One region of the Mesorhizobium sp. M0633 genome, then DNA from elsewhere that is predicted to be linked to it. Evidence: riboswitches for the same ligand, from Rfam matches in the RefSeq annotation. Region 1 holds a riboswitch; each other region holds the start of a gene.
The links. Region 1 has a riboswitch for cobalamin ahead of NKI47_RS33685 (ABC transporter ATP-binding protein). Riboswitches for the same ligand answer to the same signal wherever they lie in the genome.

Region 1 (4,623 bases):
CAAAAGCACGATGCCGGCGGCTAATACGCCGCCCGTGAAGGCCGCGACCGGCAACGTCCAGATGCCGAAATGGTCGCCAAAAATGGTGATGACGGAAACCGCGCCGGCCGCCGCTCCGGACGACAGGCCGAACAGGAACGGATCGGCGAGGTCGTTGCGCGTTACCGTCTGCAGCAGCGCGCCGATGACGCCCAGCCCGGCGCCGACACAGATGGCCATAATCGTGCGCGGCAGCCTGAGATCGACAACGATCTTGGCAATCGGGATCTTGCCGGCCGGACCGGACACGATGTCTCCGTCCAGCCCGGCCGCATGTCCGAGCGCAGCAATCACGTCGCTCAGCGCGATGACCGTCGATCCATAGGCAATCGACAACAAAGCAAGAGCAGCAATTGCTGCTGCTCCTGCTGTCATGGCCAATTCGAACGCTCTCTGGCGCAAGCTCAGAAAGCTTCCGGGTGCATCGCCCTGGCGATCTTGCCGATCGCCTCGATGTTGGCAGGCCCAGGTGTCAGTTCGGCATAGCGCAGCGCGACGAAGCGTTCATTTTTGACCGCATCAGTCTCCTTCATCGCCGGATGGGCTTTGAGGAAATCGAGCAGTTTCCTGTAGCCGCCGCCGTCCTGGTAGTCGAGCAGGATAAGGAATTGCGGATTGCGGGCCGCCACCGTCTCCCAATCCGTATTGCCCCAACTCGTCGCCATGTCGGCCATGATGTTGTCGCCGCCGGCAGCAGCGATCATGGCGCTGGGGTTCGCGAACTTGCCTGATGTGAAAGGTCTGTCTTCGCCGGAGTCGTAAAGAAACACGCGCGTACCCTTGCGGTCGCCAACCTTCGCCGTGATACCGGCGAGTTGCGTTTTCCAGCGCGAAACAAGCTTTTCCGCCTCTACTTCCTTGCCAAAAATCTTGCCCAGCTTTTCGACGTCGCCATAGAGCAGGTCCATCGAGGCGGCGGGGCGGTTCTGGTCGAGATGGACGCAGCTTTCCGTCAGCACCAGCGTCTTGATACCGTACGGCGCCAGCGTATCGGGCGTCACCTCGCCACCTGGCTTCATGCCGTAATACCAGCCGGCGAAGAAGAAATCGGGCTCGACGGCGACGAGGTTTTCGAGCGTCGGGTATTTCGGTGCGAGTTCCGGGATCGCGCCCTGCTCAGCCTTGAATTCCGGACCGACCTTGTACCATCCGGTGATGCCCGTCAGGCCGACGATCGACGGTTGCAGCCCCAGCGCGAAGGCCATCTCCGCCATGTTCAGATCTTGGATAACGGCGCGCTTCGGCGCGGCTTCGAACGTCAGCGGCGTGCCGCAGCTGTCAACGGTCACGGGAAAAGCGAAGGCCGCCTGGGCAAGCAGTAGGGAGGCAAAGGCGTTTCACGAATGTTGCTCCTTGGTCAGATCAGGATGGGAAGAGGCACGGTTAGGAACGTCGAAGATCGTAAGTTCGCGGTCCTCGGTGGGATGGCGCAGCCGAAGCACGTCGACGCCGAAAGTCTCGCGGATCAATTGCTTGGTCAGCGCCTCGTGCGGACCGGCGAGTGCCTGCAGGCGGGCCTCGTTCATCACCGCGACCCTGGTGGCAAATGGCGTGACCAGCGACAGATCATGAAGCACCGCCACCACGGTCATGCCAAACTGCGATACGAGTTCGAGAAGGTCGCTGCGGGCGCGCGGATCGAGATGATTGGTCGGTTCATCGAGGAACAGGATTTTGGGCTCCTGGGCGATGGCGCGCGCCAGCTGGGCGCGTTGCCGCTCGCCACCGGATAGCGAGCCGATTGTGCGGCCGAGCAGCGGCATCAGGCCGGTTCTGCGAAGCGCTTCGATGACGATGTCGCGTTGCTCGCTCCTTCGTCGCATGCCCGCATGGGGGACGCGCCCAAGCTCGACATAGTCGATCACGGCAAGCCGCGGGTCGGGCTGATCGGTCTGGCCGACGACCGCCATGTGCAGCGCCCGCTCGGCGGCCGAAAATCTCTCCAGCCGGCGTCCGGAGAATCTCACATCTCCCGCGCTTGGCCGCAGCGTACCGCAGAGCATGCGCAGCAGCGTCGTCTTGCCGGCGCCGTTAGGGCCGATGATGGCGAGGCGGTCGCCCGCCGCTAGCGAAAGGCTCACCGCACTAACCAGGCGCTGGCCATTTGCCGTCGCACTCAGTTCGCGCGCTTCAAGAAGAGGCTGGGAGGCGTCCAACTTACCGTCACTTTCTCAATGGCGACGGAAGGAAGCTGGACGGACCGGCCGACAAGACCGATGTCCACGTCTCCTCCCGGCACACCCCGTCCGGTCAACTCATGCTGATGGCAGGTCTCCTGGCTCGCGGGTCTTTGCGCCATCCTGCCTTCCCAGCCTTGCCGGCCAGTGGCACTTCGGATCTTGCTAACCGCTTACAGTTGCGGGGGCAGCCACGGCCTCGATCCGAAGACCTCACCGTGTTCCCTTTTCACCCCTTGCCTTTCGACTCGGGGACCATCACTCAGCCACCCTAATTTTCCGCCACTCACAGCGCAATAAATTTTCGGAGTTCGGACAGCCGCTGGAGCAAGGGTCTTGTCAGAAGGAGTCATGCATACCTCGTAATGTAATAACATTACGTACCTAGAGGACGTTGTCTGCTTCTGTCAACCCCCAACACGATTTGGGACAAATGGCTGCCGGCATCTGGGCGCGAGGTCGCCGATGCGCCGGAATTCGATCCCTGTAGCGGCAAGGCTGGAAATTTGGATACCGGTCAAAGTGTGAGGCGCGGCAGGCGACCCCGAAGCGCAGGAAGCGCTGCTACCGCTTGTGACGAGCATGCAGAAGATCGGCGTTCAGATGCTCAGACTATCGATCTCATCCAGGCGGAAAACGCTTCGATATGCGCTTGTCGGGGGTGATTGGCTACGCAGGCAAGGTAAAAGCCATAGCCTGGCAGACAGAGATCATGTGCCTTGACTAGCCTGCCAGCCTCGAGTTCGCCACTGACGACCACATCGCTGCAGATAGCGATACCTTGGCCTGCCGCTACCGCGTCAATCGCGTGCAGCTCTTCGCGGAAGCTTAGGTCCCATGCCTGGTTGGCATTGGGGATGCTGGGATCGATCGAGCGTGCGATCGCCAGCCATCGTTGCCAAGTCGGCGCTTCCGGGTCGCGGTTCGTCCAATTGAAATGGATGAGCGGGTATTGCAGCAGATCGGCGGCGCGCTCGATCTGTCGGTCGCCTCCTGCGAACAACTCCGGGCTGCATACCGGAAAGAATGCGTCCCGAAAAATTTCCTGCGCGGGAACATCCCGCGGCATCCTGCGCGCATAGCGGATCGCGACGTCGGCGTCACCGGCTCGCAGGTCCAGAACGGCGTCTGTCCCGATGATCTCCAGTGGAATGTTCGGATGCTGTTCGCGCCACTTCGACAGGCGCGGAACCAGCCATCGGCTGGCAAATGCATTTGGGCTCGTCACGCGCAACGGGCGTTGGCCAACTCCGGCCGAGGCTGATGCTATTGCCGCAGCGAAAGCGTCGAAGCCGCTGCAAATTACCGGGAATAGCCGTTCGCCCACGCCTGTGAGCACGAGCGGTCGTGGGCGCCGCCGGAACAGCAGTTGCCCACAGACCTCCTCCAGCAATCGAATCTGGTGGCTGATGGCCGTTGGCGTCACGCCGAGTTCCGTCGCGGCCTTCCTGAAGCTCATCAGCCTGGCAGCGGCTTCGAAGGCGCGAAGCGACCCGAGCGGCGGAAGTTTTCTCATCCAGGCAGTTTAGATGAATTTAGCTCATCCAGCGACTGAGATATTCGATTTTGCAGCGAATGGCGCCGCATGAGATCATTGTGATCCGGTGAACGACAGCGGCCTGTCCAACCGTGCTGAATCACGAAGGGTATCCCTCGATGAGCATGTTCAAGCTTATAGACGGTTCCGAGCCGACGTTGCAGGCGCCAGATATCGCCCGGCTCAGGCAGGCGATTAGCGGCGATCTGATCCTTCCGGACGACCCTGGCTATGACCAGGCGCGCAGAGTTTGGAATGGCATGGTCGATAAGAGGCCGGCGGCTGTTTTCTATTGCGCCGAATCCAGCGATGTCGTCACGGCCGTCAACTTCGCCCGATCGCAAGGCTTCCTCGTCGCCGTCCGCGGCGGTGGTCATAACGTCGCCGGCAGTTCGGTATGCGACGGCGGCTTGGTGATCGATGTGTCACGCATGAAGCGGATCGAAGTCGACCCGATCCGCCGTGTTGCGCGCGCAGAGGCCGGCCTGAACCTGGGCGAGTTCGACGCAGCCACACAGGTCCATGGTCTTGCGACGACCATGGGTGTCAACGCGGATACCGGCATAGCCGGACTGACACTCGGCGGCGGGTTCGGCAAGCTTGGCCGCAAACATGGACTGAGCTGCGACAACCTTGTCGCTGTCGAAATCGTGACAGCGAACGGCCGGTTGCTCACGGCAAACGCGGCCGAAAATGCAGATTTGTTCTGGGGCATTCGGGGCGGCGGCGGCAATTTCGGAATAGTCACCACCTTCGAATACAAGCTCCATCCCGTGGGTCCGCTCCTCATCGCGGGATCGATGCTATACCGCTACGAAGAGGCACGCGAAGCGATGCGGTTCTATCGTGCGTTCTCGAGCGGCGCCCCGG
Region 2 (4,623 bases), on a different contig from region 1:
TCGCTTTCGCTCTTGAATGAAATGGCGCCGGCCAGGATGCGGCCGTCGAGCTCGGGCAGGACGACATGCATGGCAAGGTCGGCGGGCGCCAGGCCGCGCTGATTGGTTTGCCAGATGTCGCGGCGGGTGGTCGCGACGATGACCTGGAACACCGGCACGCCGGCGCGGTCGAACAGGGTTTCGACACCGGGCTCGGCACCCGAGGCGAAAGCTGTGGCGGTGATGATGGCGGCAGGCTTCAGGGTTGCGAGCGCGGTTTCGACAAAGGCGAGCGACGCCGGGTCCTTGAGGCTGGAGACGAACAGAGGCACGGGAGCCATGCCGCGGTGGCGCAGGGCTTCGAAAAGCGCGTCGATGGGCGCGACATCGGCGGCGAGCAGCATCGAACGGTAGAAGAGAATTGGCACGACGTCCCCCTTCCCCTCGAGGGTAGGGTGGCCCGCAGGGCCGGGTGCGGTCGTCACGGCAGTGCGCGACGTTTTGTGTAGGCGCGCTTCGGAGAGGACCCCACCCCCGGCCTGCGGCCGGACCCTCCCCTCGAGGGGGAGGGGGACGCCGCGTTCTACTACCCCCAGTCCCGGCTCGTAAAATCCCGCCTTTGGCACGCTAACAGGTTCGGCTACCGCCGCACCCGATCCAGCGAGACTTGCCAGCCTCTGCACCAGCGCCGTCATATTTGCCGGCCCGCCCTCGCGGAAATAGCCAAGCAGGGCGTCCAACTCCTCGCGCGGCAGCGTCGAGCCTTCGATCAGTCGCAAATCCTCGTCGTGGCTCTCGCCCGGTAGGAGCGCCAGCTTGATACCGCGATTTCGCGCGATAACGGCGAGCTGGTCGCAGCCATAGCGCCACCAGTCATAGCCGCCGAGGATGCGGACCAGAATGACCTTGGCGTGGCGGGCGACGCTGTCGATCCACAGGTCGACGGACATCGGATGGCGCAGGTCGCGCAAGGCGGCGAGCCGCATCGACGGCAGGCGGTGCGCATCTGCCTTCCACGCCGCCGCCAGCCCGGCCAGGTCGCTGTCGGTGAAGGACAGCGCCACGACATCCGCAGGCGTTTGCCTGAGATCGACGGGCTCGGCGAGATCGTCGAGCGAGGCGGATGTGGTGGTGAGGATGTGCATCGCGGCTCGTACCTGGGGTCAGCCGGCGAGGATACGCTCGATGGCCGGGCGGTTCAGCCCTTTCAGGCCGATGACGACCAGGCGCGAGCGGCGGTCGTCTTCAGCGGTCCAGGCGCGGTCGTAATAGTGGTTGACGCGCGGACCGACGGCCTGCAGCAGGAGCCGCATCGGCTTGCCGCCGACTTCGACGAAACCCTTGACGCGCAACACGTTTTCTTCCTCCGCCGCCGTGGCGACCCGTTGTGCGAGCTCGTCCGGGTTGGACACAGACGCGATGTCGATGACGAACGAGTCAAAATCGTCATGTTCGTGGTCGAGCTCGTCGTCGTGGTGGGTCTTGCGGTTCTCGATGTCGTCCTCGACGGCAAGGCCGAGGCCGAGCAGCACCGACGGGTCGACCTTGCCTTGCGAAGTCGGTACGATCTTCACCGCCCGCGCAACGTGCTTGCCGATGACGGCATTGGCACGGGCCGAGCCGGCGGCGTCCAGCAGGTCGCTCTTCGACAGGATGATCAGGTCGGCGCAGGCGAGCTGGTCTTCGAACACTTCCTCGACCGGATCGTCATGGTCGAGCGTCTCGTCCTGTGCGCGCCGGGCCTGCAGGGCGTCCATGTCATTGGCTACGCGGCCATCAGCCAGCGCCGGTCCGTCGACCACGGCAATGACGCCGTCGACCGTCACGCGGCTTTTCACCGACGGCCACTGGAAGGCCTGGACCAGCGGCTTGGGTAAAGCGAGGCCGGATGTCTCGATCAGGATGTGGTCGACCCTCGGCGTCAGCGACAGGATCTGGTCCAGCGCCGGGACGAAATCATCGGCGACGGTGCAGCAGATGCAACCATTGGCCAGCTCGACGATGTTTTCCTCGGGGCAGGTGTCGATGGCGCAGCCCTTCAGGATCTCGCCGTCGATGCCGATATCGCCGAACTCGTTGACGATGATGGCCAGCCGCTTGCCTTTGGCATTTTCGAGCAGATGGCGGATCAGCGTCGTCTTGCCGGCGCCGAGAAAGCCGGTGACGACGGTGCAGGGCACGCGGGAGACGGAAGCGGTCATATCTGATCCTTCAAAAGGTCGAGGGGTGGGATGCGGGCAACCAGGCCACGCTTCAGGCAATCGGGGCGGCCGCGCCATGGAATGAGACCGTCCGTCGCGGTGGCGAAGAGCTTTGCCCCAGCGACGAGATCGGCGCCGCTGGTCGTGGTCAGGTCGCCGAAGACGTAGCTCCAGCAGCCGTCGCGCAGCATGGCGGCGCTGAGCCGGCGCTTGCAGTTGCCGAGGCATTCGACGGTGCGGATATTGATGTTTTCGCCGGAAGCGGCGCGGCGTGTGTCCTCGGCAAGCAGCTCGCCGGCGCGCGGATGAGCGTCCGATCCGGTCTCGTCCCGGCAGGACGAGCAGACGATCACGGTAACGCCGGCCGGGGAATCGCCATGGCCGGACAATAAATCCGCTGTCTCAGCCGGAAAACTGCTGTCGCGTTCCAAATCAGGCTCCTTGCCCGGAAAACCCGCCAGGCGATCGGATTCTTATGTCCTAGACGGCAGGTCTCCTGGCTCGCGGGTCATCGCCTGGGTGCCGCCTTCCCGGGAATATCCCAGTGGTTTTCGGCCGAGGCTCGTCGCTTACAGTTGCGGGGACAGCCGCGGATTTGAAATCGAGATTTCGCACCGCATTCCCTCTTGGCCCTTGCCGTTGCGGGCAGGGGACCGTCTGGAACGGATTTAGGCTTGTGGAGGCAGTCGTGTCAACGCACGTCTATGACGCGGCGATATCCGCGAGCGAACGGCCGAGGTCGCCGGCAGCGGTCACCTCGATGCGTTCCAGGCCGAGCCAGCCCTGCATCTGCTTCAATTCTTCGAAAAGCTCGGCTGCGGTTTGCAGCGAGGCGCCGGGCTCCGCATAGGCGGCATGGACGCGCAGTACGCCGGCCGGGCGGTCGGCCCTGAGGTCAACGCGCCCGACGATGCTGTCGCCGAACAGGAACGGCAGCACGTAATAGCCATACCGGCGCTTTTCGGCCGGCGTGTAGATCTCGATGCGGTAGTGGAAATCGAACAAGCGCTCGGTGCGCGACCGCTCGAAGACGACAGGATCGAACGGCGCGAGCAAGGCGCGCGCCTCGATCTTGCGCGGTAAACGGGCGTCCTTGTGGAGATAGGCTGTTTTGTTCCAGCCTTCGACGCTCACCGGCAACAGGTCGCCGGCCTCGACCAACTCCTCGATGCGGCCCTTGATGTCGGCCGGCGACAGCCGGAAATAGTCGCGCAGGTCTCCTGCCGTGGCGATGCCGTGGGCGCGGGCCGAGATGCGCAGCAATTCGCGATGTGCATCCTCGGGACAGGGAACCGGTAGCGCGAGTACCGCCGGCGGCAGCACGCGCTCCGGCAGATCGTAGAACCGCTCGAAGCCGCGGCGATGCGCAGTGGTGATGCGGCCGGCCCAGAACAGCCATTCGAAGGCGTGCTTGGCATGGCTCCAGCCCCACCAGCCGCCCGAACCCTTCTGCCCTTCGAAAGCCGACGCTGCGATCGGGCCTCGTTCGGCGACCTCGCGAGAGATGTCTTCGATATAGGCGGCGTGCTCGCGGCCCCATTTGGCCAGTCCGCTGTACATTTCGTCGCCGCGTTCGGCCCGCTGCATGCGCCAGCGCATCAGCGGATAGGTCTCGACCGGCAAGAACGAGGCTTCATGCGCCCAATACTCGAAGACCATGCGCTTGCGCGTGACGGCGGCGTTGTCGAGCAACGCCAGCTTGTAAGGGCCAAGCCGCGAATAAAGAGGCATATAATGGGCGCGCACCACGGCGCTGACGGAATCGATCTGCAGCAGGCCGGTACGGGCAAGCACGCGGGCCAGATGCCGGCGGTCAGGCGTGCCGGTGGGGCGCGGGTCGTTGAATCCCTGTGCCGCGAGCGCAATGCGACGGGCCATGGCAAGCGAGATTTTTTCCTTCATGAAGGCGGCATCCAGACGATGTTAGACGAGAAAATGACCTGCGATTCCGTGCCATGCTAACAGGGTTTTGGCGGCATCCATGTCAGGAGAGAAAAGTGGAGTAAAAAGTGAAGGAAATCAAACAGGAGCGGATCGGACCAGTTTTCCCGGATATGCCGTTCCAGCACCGCGATTTGAACAAGGTTTGACTTGCTTCGCCGAAAGCGCTGCGCTAACCCTCGCCGCGTTGCAGCATAGAGCCCCCTTAAAACGGTTCAGTGGTTAAACTGTCACGCTTCCGCAAGTGGGTCCGGTGCTGTAATCAGAGTGGATTGGCCGCAACGGAAAGCTGCAGAATGAACGCATTGTTGAGTTCGTACCTGCCCATCGTCCTGTTCATCGGCGTGGCGCTGGTCGTCGGACTGGCGCTGCTCGCCGCACCCTTCCTGGTGGCCTACCGCAACCCCGATCCGGAAAAGCTTTCGGCCTATGAGTGCGGCTTCAACTCGTTCGACGACGCCCGCATGAAGTTCGATATCCGCTTCTACCTGGTGTCGATCCT
Region 3 (4,623 bases), on a different contig from region 1:
GCGGTCTCGACGCCAATCACACCCCATTCGAACTCGACACGTCACAGGGAGAAAACGGTACCCTTTACTCCTGCGCGATTAGTACACGTGCCGAAGGATAGTGCACATCCTCGCTCGAGTGACTTATTTCAAAGGATGTGATCGCGTTTTGGCACATTCACGGCCGACATGCGGCAGCCGGTAACTCACCACATGGTGAGCAAACCCTCCGGCCTACACTCTCTCCCGGAGCGCACGTGCTGCATGGACCATGTTCATGAGGGCAGGGCGGACCTCCTCCCATTTGCGTGTTTTGAGGCCACAGTCCGGGTTTACCCACAGTTGGGAATCCAACAGTCGCTCGCGGGCAAGCATGACGAGATCCGAAATCTCGCCGACTTCCGGGACGCGTGGTGAGTGAATGTCGTAGACTCCGGGACCGATTTCGTTCGGATATTTGGAGCTCGCGAAGGCGTCCAGCAGTTCCATCTTCGAGCGCGACGTCTCAATCGAAATGACATCCGCATCCATTTCAGCGATCGCGTCGATGATCTCGTTGAACTCCGAGTAGCACATGTGGGTATGGATTTGAGTCGCGTCCTTTACACCCGTTGAAGCGATCCGGAAGCATTCGACAGCCCAGTCGAGATAGTCTTTCCAGTCAGACTGGCGCAGTGGCAATCCTTCGCGAAACGCGGCCTCATCGATCTGGATCACCCTTGCGCCGGACCATTCGAGATCCGTCACCTCGTCGCGGATGGCGAGCGCGATCTGGCGGCATGCTTCGGAGCGGGGTACGTCGTCGCGAACAAAAGACCAGTTGAGAATGGTCACCGGGCCTGTGAGCATTCCCTTCACAGGGTTTTCCGTAAGCGACTGGGCGAATTGCCACCAGCGCAGCGTCATCGGCTTGGGCCTCGATACGTCGCCGAAGATGATGGGGGGGCGCACGTAACGCGACCCATAGCTCTGCACCCAGGCATGCTGGGTGAAGGCGAAGCCGGACAGCTGCTCGCCGAAATGCTGTACCATGTCGTTTCGTTCGAACTCACCGTGCACCAGCACGTCCAGCCCGATCTCTTCCTGCCAGCGAATTGCAGCCTCGATCTCCTTCTTCAGGAAGGTCTCGTAGTCGACATAGCTCAGCTGGCCCTTCGCATGAGCGGCCCGCGCCCTGCGTACCTGCGGCGTCTGCGGGAAGGACCCGATGGTCGTCGTCGGGAACGGCGGCAGCCCGAGCGTGCCGGCCTGGACTCTGGAGCGCTCGGCAAAAGCGCTCTCTCGTCGCTTCATGCTGTCGTCAATGCTGGCGATCCGTCCCTCAACAAGCGGGTCATGGATCTTCGTGGATGTCACGCGAGTGGCGGCGGCCTCGGCAGACGCTTTCAACGCGCCTGCCACCGCATCCCTGCCTTGGGACAGGGCCCGGGCAAGCAACACCAACTCGTCGGTCTTCTGGGCCGCGAAGGCGAGCCACGACCTGATGTCCGCGTCGAGTTCCGTCTCCATGCGGAGGTCGATCGGCACATGCAGCATCGAGCAAGAAGGCGCGATCTCGACGCGGTCCAAGGGCCAGCCGGCGACGATCGGTTTGATGCGGTCGAGAATGGCGGGCAGGTTCGCACGCCAGACGTTGCGGCCATCGATCAAGCCAAGCGAGAGCACCAGATCCTTCGGTGCGAGCCGACCCATCGTTTCCAGCTGCTCGGGAGCGCGCACGAGATCAATATGCAGCCCGGCCAGGGGCAGAGAAACCGCGGTTTCGAGATTGTCTCCCAGCGGCCCGAAATAGGTAGCCAGCATGATCTTCAGCTCGGGCGCGGCTTTCGACAGCTGGCCATAGGCGAATTCGAACGCAGCTCGTTCGTTCGGGTTCAGATCGAGGACAAGCGCTGGCTCATCGATCTGCACCCAGTCGGCTCCAGACAGCTTCAGCCTCTGCAGGAGTTGCTCGTAGACGGGCAGCAGCCGCGGCAGGAGCGCGATGGGATCGAATCCTTCGGCAGGCGATTTCGCCAGCTTGAGGAAGGTGACCGGTCCAAGGATGACTGGGCGTGTGTGAATGCCGAGGGCTTTAGCCTCGAGGAAGTAATCGACCGGCTTCGTCGACGAAAGAGCGAACGTTTGATCATCGTTTAGTTCCGGCACAATGTAGTGATAGTTGGTGTCAAACCACTTGGTCATTTCCATCGCGGTTACACCAGGCCGATGAGCCGCATGCTGGTGACCACCGTGCCCACAATCCTCCGTCTGACCTTGGTTGCCGCGCGCCATAGCGAAGTAGATGTCGAGTGGGACCTCGCCCCCATTCCAGGCGTAACGAGACGGAAGGGCGCCGACCATGGCTGCGGTGTCGAGCACATGGTCGTAAAGCGAGAAGTCGTTCGACGGGATTTTCGACACGCCGCGATCGTGCTGCTCTTCCCAGCTAGCGGCACGGAGCGCCTTCGCCGTCGTGAGAAGGTCGGCGGCGGAAGATTTTCCGGACCAGTAACTTTCAAGCGCGAACTTCAGTTCTCGCCGACGACCGAAGCGCGGCACGCCGAGCGTTGCTACAGGAATTTGCTGAGAGACAGTCATGCCAGACCCCGATGGTTGGGGCGTCGGTGACAAGGAAGGCGCTAGCACGCCGGCACGAACGCCAGGCTGCAGCGGCCACCGAGACACCCCGCCCGTGGACGTAATTCGCCGTGGCAGGTCTCCTGGCTCGCGGGTCATAGCCTCTACCCGTCTTCCCAAGGCTATTCGCCTCAGTGACATGAGTGGGGTCAGCTTGCCGCTAACAGTTGCGGGGGCAGCGCCGGCATCGCACCGGCTTCCCTCTTAGCTCCGCTGCGGCACCGCCGTACGGAGAACCACGACGCGGGAGACAATTACAACAGTTCGCTTCTTTGTCAACGCCGCATAAAGAAATGTTTATGTCGTTATGTTAAATTTCCATTGGCATGTTCCAAAGGTCGCCTCGAAAGCGAAAACTGTGGAAGCCTTGAGCGGCCGGTAAATCAAAGCAATTACGCACGGCGCCCTTGTCCAGGAGGATAGGAGTTCGTCGGCTCCCGGCGGCAAACATACCGGCAAGCGCCGTGGTGCTGCTTCCCGCATCATGCGAACGCCACCTCGGCATCGAACTTCGGCTCCGAGGTTCCGACCGCTTCGTCGGTGATCTGCTCGCGACCATATTCGGCTCAATGGCGAGGCTGTTGCCTAGGAAGCTGTTGGCCGTGATGCCCTCGGTGATACGACACAATGATTTCGAGGGGAGCACCCGAGGCCCGGCGCAGCGGCGTGTTGCGAAGTGATCGAGGCCAATGTCTCGACCTGCTTGTTCGCAGCCCACCGGCTCAAGGTAACCGGCTCAAACCAACGGGCCAGCTCAAGTCCTGTCCAAATGAGGCCTGAGCGGCAAATCGTCGTGCACGCGCACGGTTTGGCGTTCGATCTTGTGATGCGTCTGGGGCGGGCAATCGCCACGGTGCAGCGCTTCCAGGCGCGCAACGATTTCGGCGTCATCCTGGGTCCGCCTGTTGTTGTGGCGAACATACTCGACCCAGGTTGGCACATGATAGCACTCGGTCCATAGTTCGGGCTTTTCCAGGTCACGCAGCAACGCCCATTGTCTGGCGCCATCTCGCAGCCGGGCTTTTCGCCACGATGTCATCACACTGAGAAATTCTGGGACATCTCTCTGATCGATACGATAATCGACCATCACCATGATCGGACCGCTTCGTGGCCGCAGGTCAAGTTGCAGCGTCGGTTCGCTGAACTTGTTGGTCGGATCCAGATTGAGCGTTTCGAAATCCGGCTGACGCAGAACGATTCCCATCAGTCCACCAATCACAAGAACCACGCTGGCGACGAGGAAGGCTCCCGAAACACCTTGGACATCCGCCAGTTCGCCCCAAAGCCAGCTTCCCGCCGCCATGCCGCCGTATGTGGCCGTCTGATAGAGAGACAGGGCGCGTCCAACCACCCACCGCGGCGCCGAAAGCTGCACTGTGACGTTAAACAGCGAGAATGATTGAATCCAGGCCGCACCGGCCGGCATGAGGAGCAGACAGCTCAGTCAAACGTGCTCACTCCATGCCAGAAAGAAGCAGCTGATCGCCAGTATAAAGAACGCACCGCGAATGACCCATTCGTTGGAGAGAACTTCTCGGACCCGCCCAATGAGGAGCGCCCCGCAAATCGCTCCCAGGCCGAAGAAGCCGAGCATCACGCCGTAGGTGACTGCGGTCCCTTTGATCGCGAGCGACCAACGGCAGGAGAGCCAAAATGACCACGGCGGTGAGGCCGAAAATGAAACTCCGGCACATCACCTTGAGAAGGTTCGGCGACAAGAGCACGTAACGGAAGCCCGCCGCCATCGCACTGCCGAAAGCCTCCCGCGGCAGCGCTTGTCGTGCCCGTACCGCTTTCCACCGCAACAGCGCAGCGATCAGAGCGAAGTAGCAAAAGACGTTAAAGAGGAACGCGAAGGCCGCACCGGCTGTGGCCACGATTAGGCCGCCAATCGCCGGCCCGATGCTGCGCATGAGATTGTAGCTCATGCCGTTGAGCGCAACCGCACTAGGCAGGTGTTCGCGAGGCAGGATATCCCCCATCGAGGCTTGCCAAGAGGGATCGTGCAATGCCCAACCACAG

Region 2: linked by a shared signal. The riboswitch ahead of NKI47_RS10205 (DUF1636 family protein) and the one ahead of NKI47_RS33685 (ABC transporter ATP-binding protein) in region 1 are both predicted to bind cobalamin.
Region 3: linked by a shared signal. The riboswitch ahead of metE (5-methyltetrahydropteroyltriglutamate--homocysteine S-methyltransferase) and the one ahead of NKI47_RS33685 (ABC transporter ATP-binding protein) in region 1 are both predicted to bind cobalamin.

What each region holds. Positions count from the first base shown of each region.
Region 1 is NZ_JAMYQC010000065.1:2,981-7,603, reverse strand. Features, by position in the region: gene NKI47_RS33695 (FecCD family ABC transporter permease) at 1-414, opposite strand, end outside; gene NKI47_RS33690 (ABC transporter substrate-binding protein) at 444-1,358, opposite strand; gene NKI47_RS33685 (ABC transporter ATP-binding protein) at 1,377-2,195, opposite strand; cobalamin riboswitch at 2,288-2,491, opposite strand; partial or broken gene NKI47_RS33680 (AraC family transcriptional regulator) at 2,627-2,744, shown strand; gene NKI47_RS33675 (LysR substrate-binding domain-containing protein) at 2,824-3,732, opposite strand; gene NKI47_RS33670 (FAD-binding oxidoreductase) at 3,873-4,623, shown strand, end outside.
Region 2 is NZ_JAMYQC010000007.1:236,483-241,105, forward strand. Features, by position in the region: gene NKI47_RS10195 (cobaltochelatase subunit CobN) at 1-1,124, opposite strand, end outside; gene cobW (cobalamin biosynthesis protein CobW) at 1,143-2,180, opposite strand; gene NKI47_RS10205 (DUF1636 family protein) at 2,177-2,611, opposite strand; cobalamin riboswitch at 2,650-2,853, opposite strand; gene NKI47_RS10210 (winged helix-turn-helix domain-containing protein) at 2,883-4,082, opposite strand; gene NKI47_RS10215 (NADH-quinone oxidoreductase subunit A) at 4,418-4,623, shown strand, end outside.
Region 3 is NZ_JAMYQC010000039.1:50,538-55,160, forward strand. Features, by position in the region: gene metE (5-methyltetrahydropteroyltriglutamate--homocysteine S-methyltransferase) at 214-2,559, opposite strand; cobalamin riboswitch at 2,655-2,854, opposite strand; partial or broken gene NKI47_RS29655 (MFS transporter) at 3,353-4,623, opposite strand, start outside.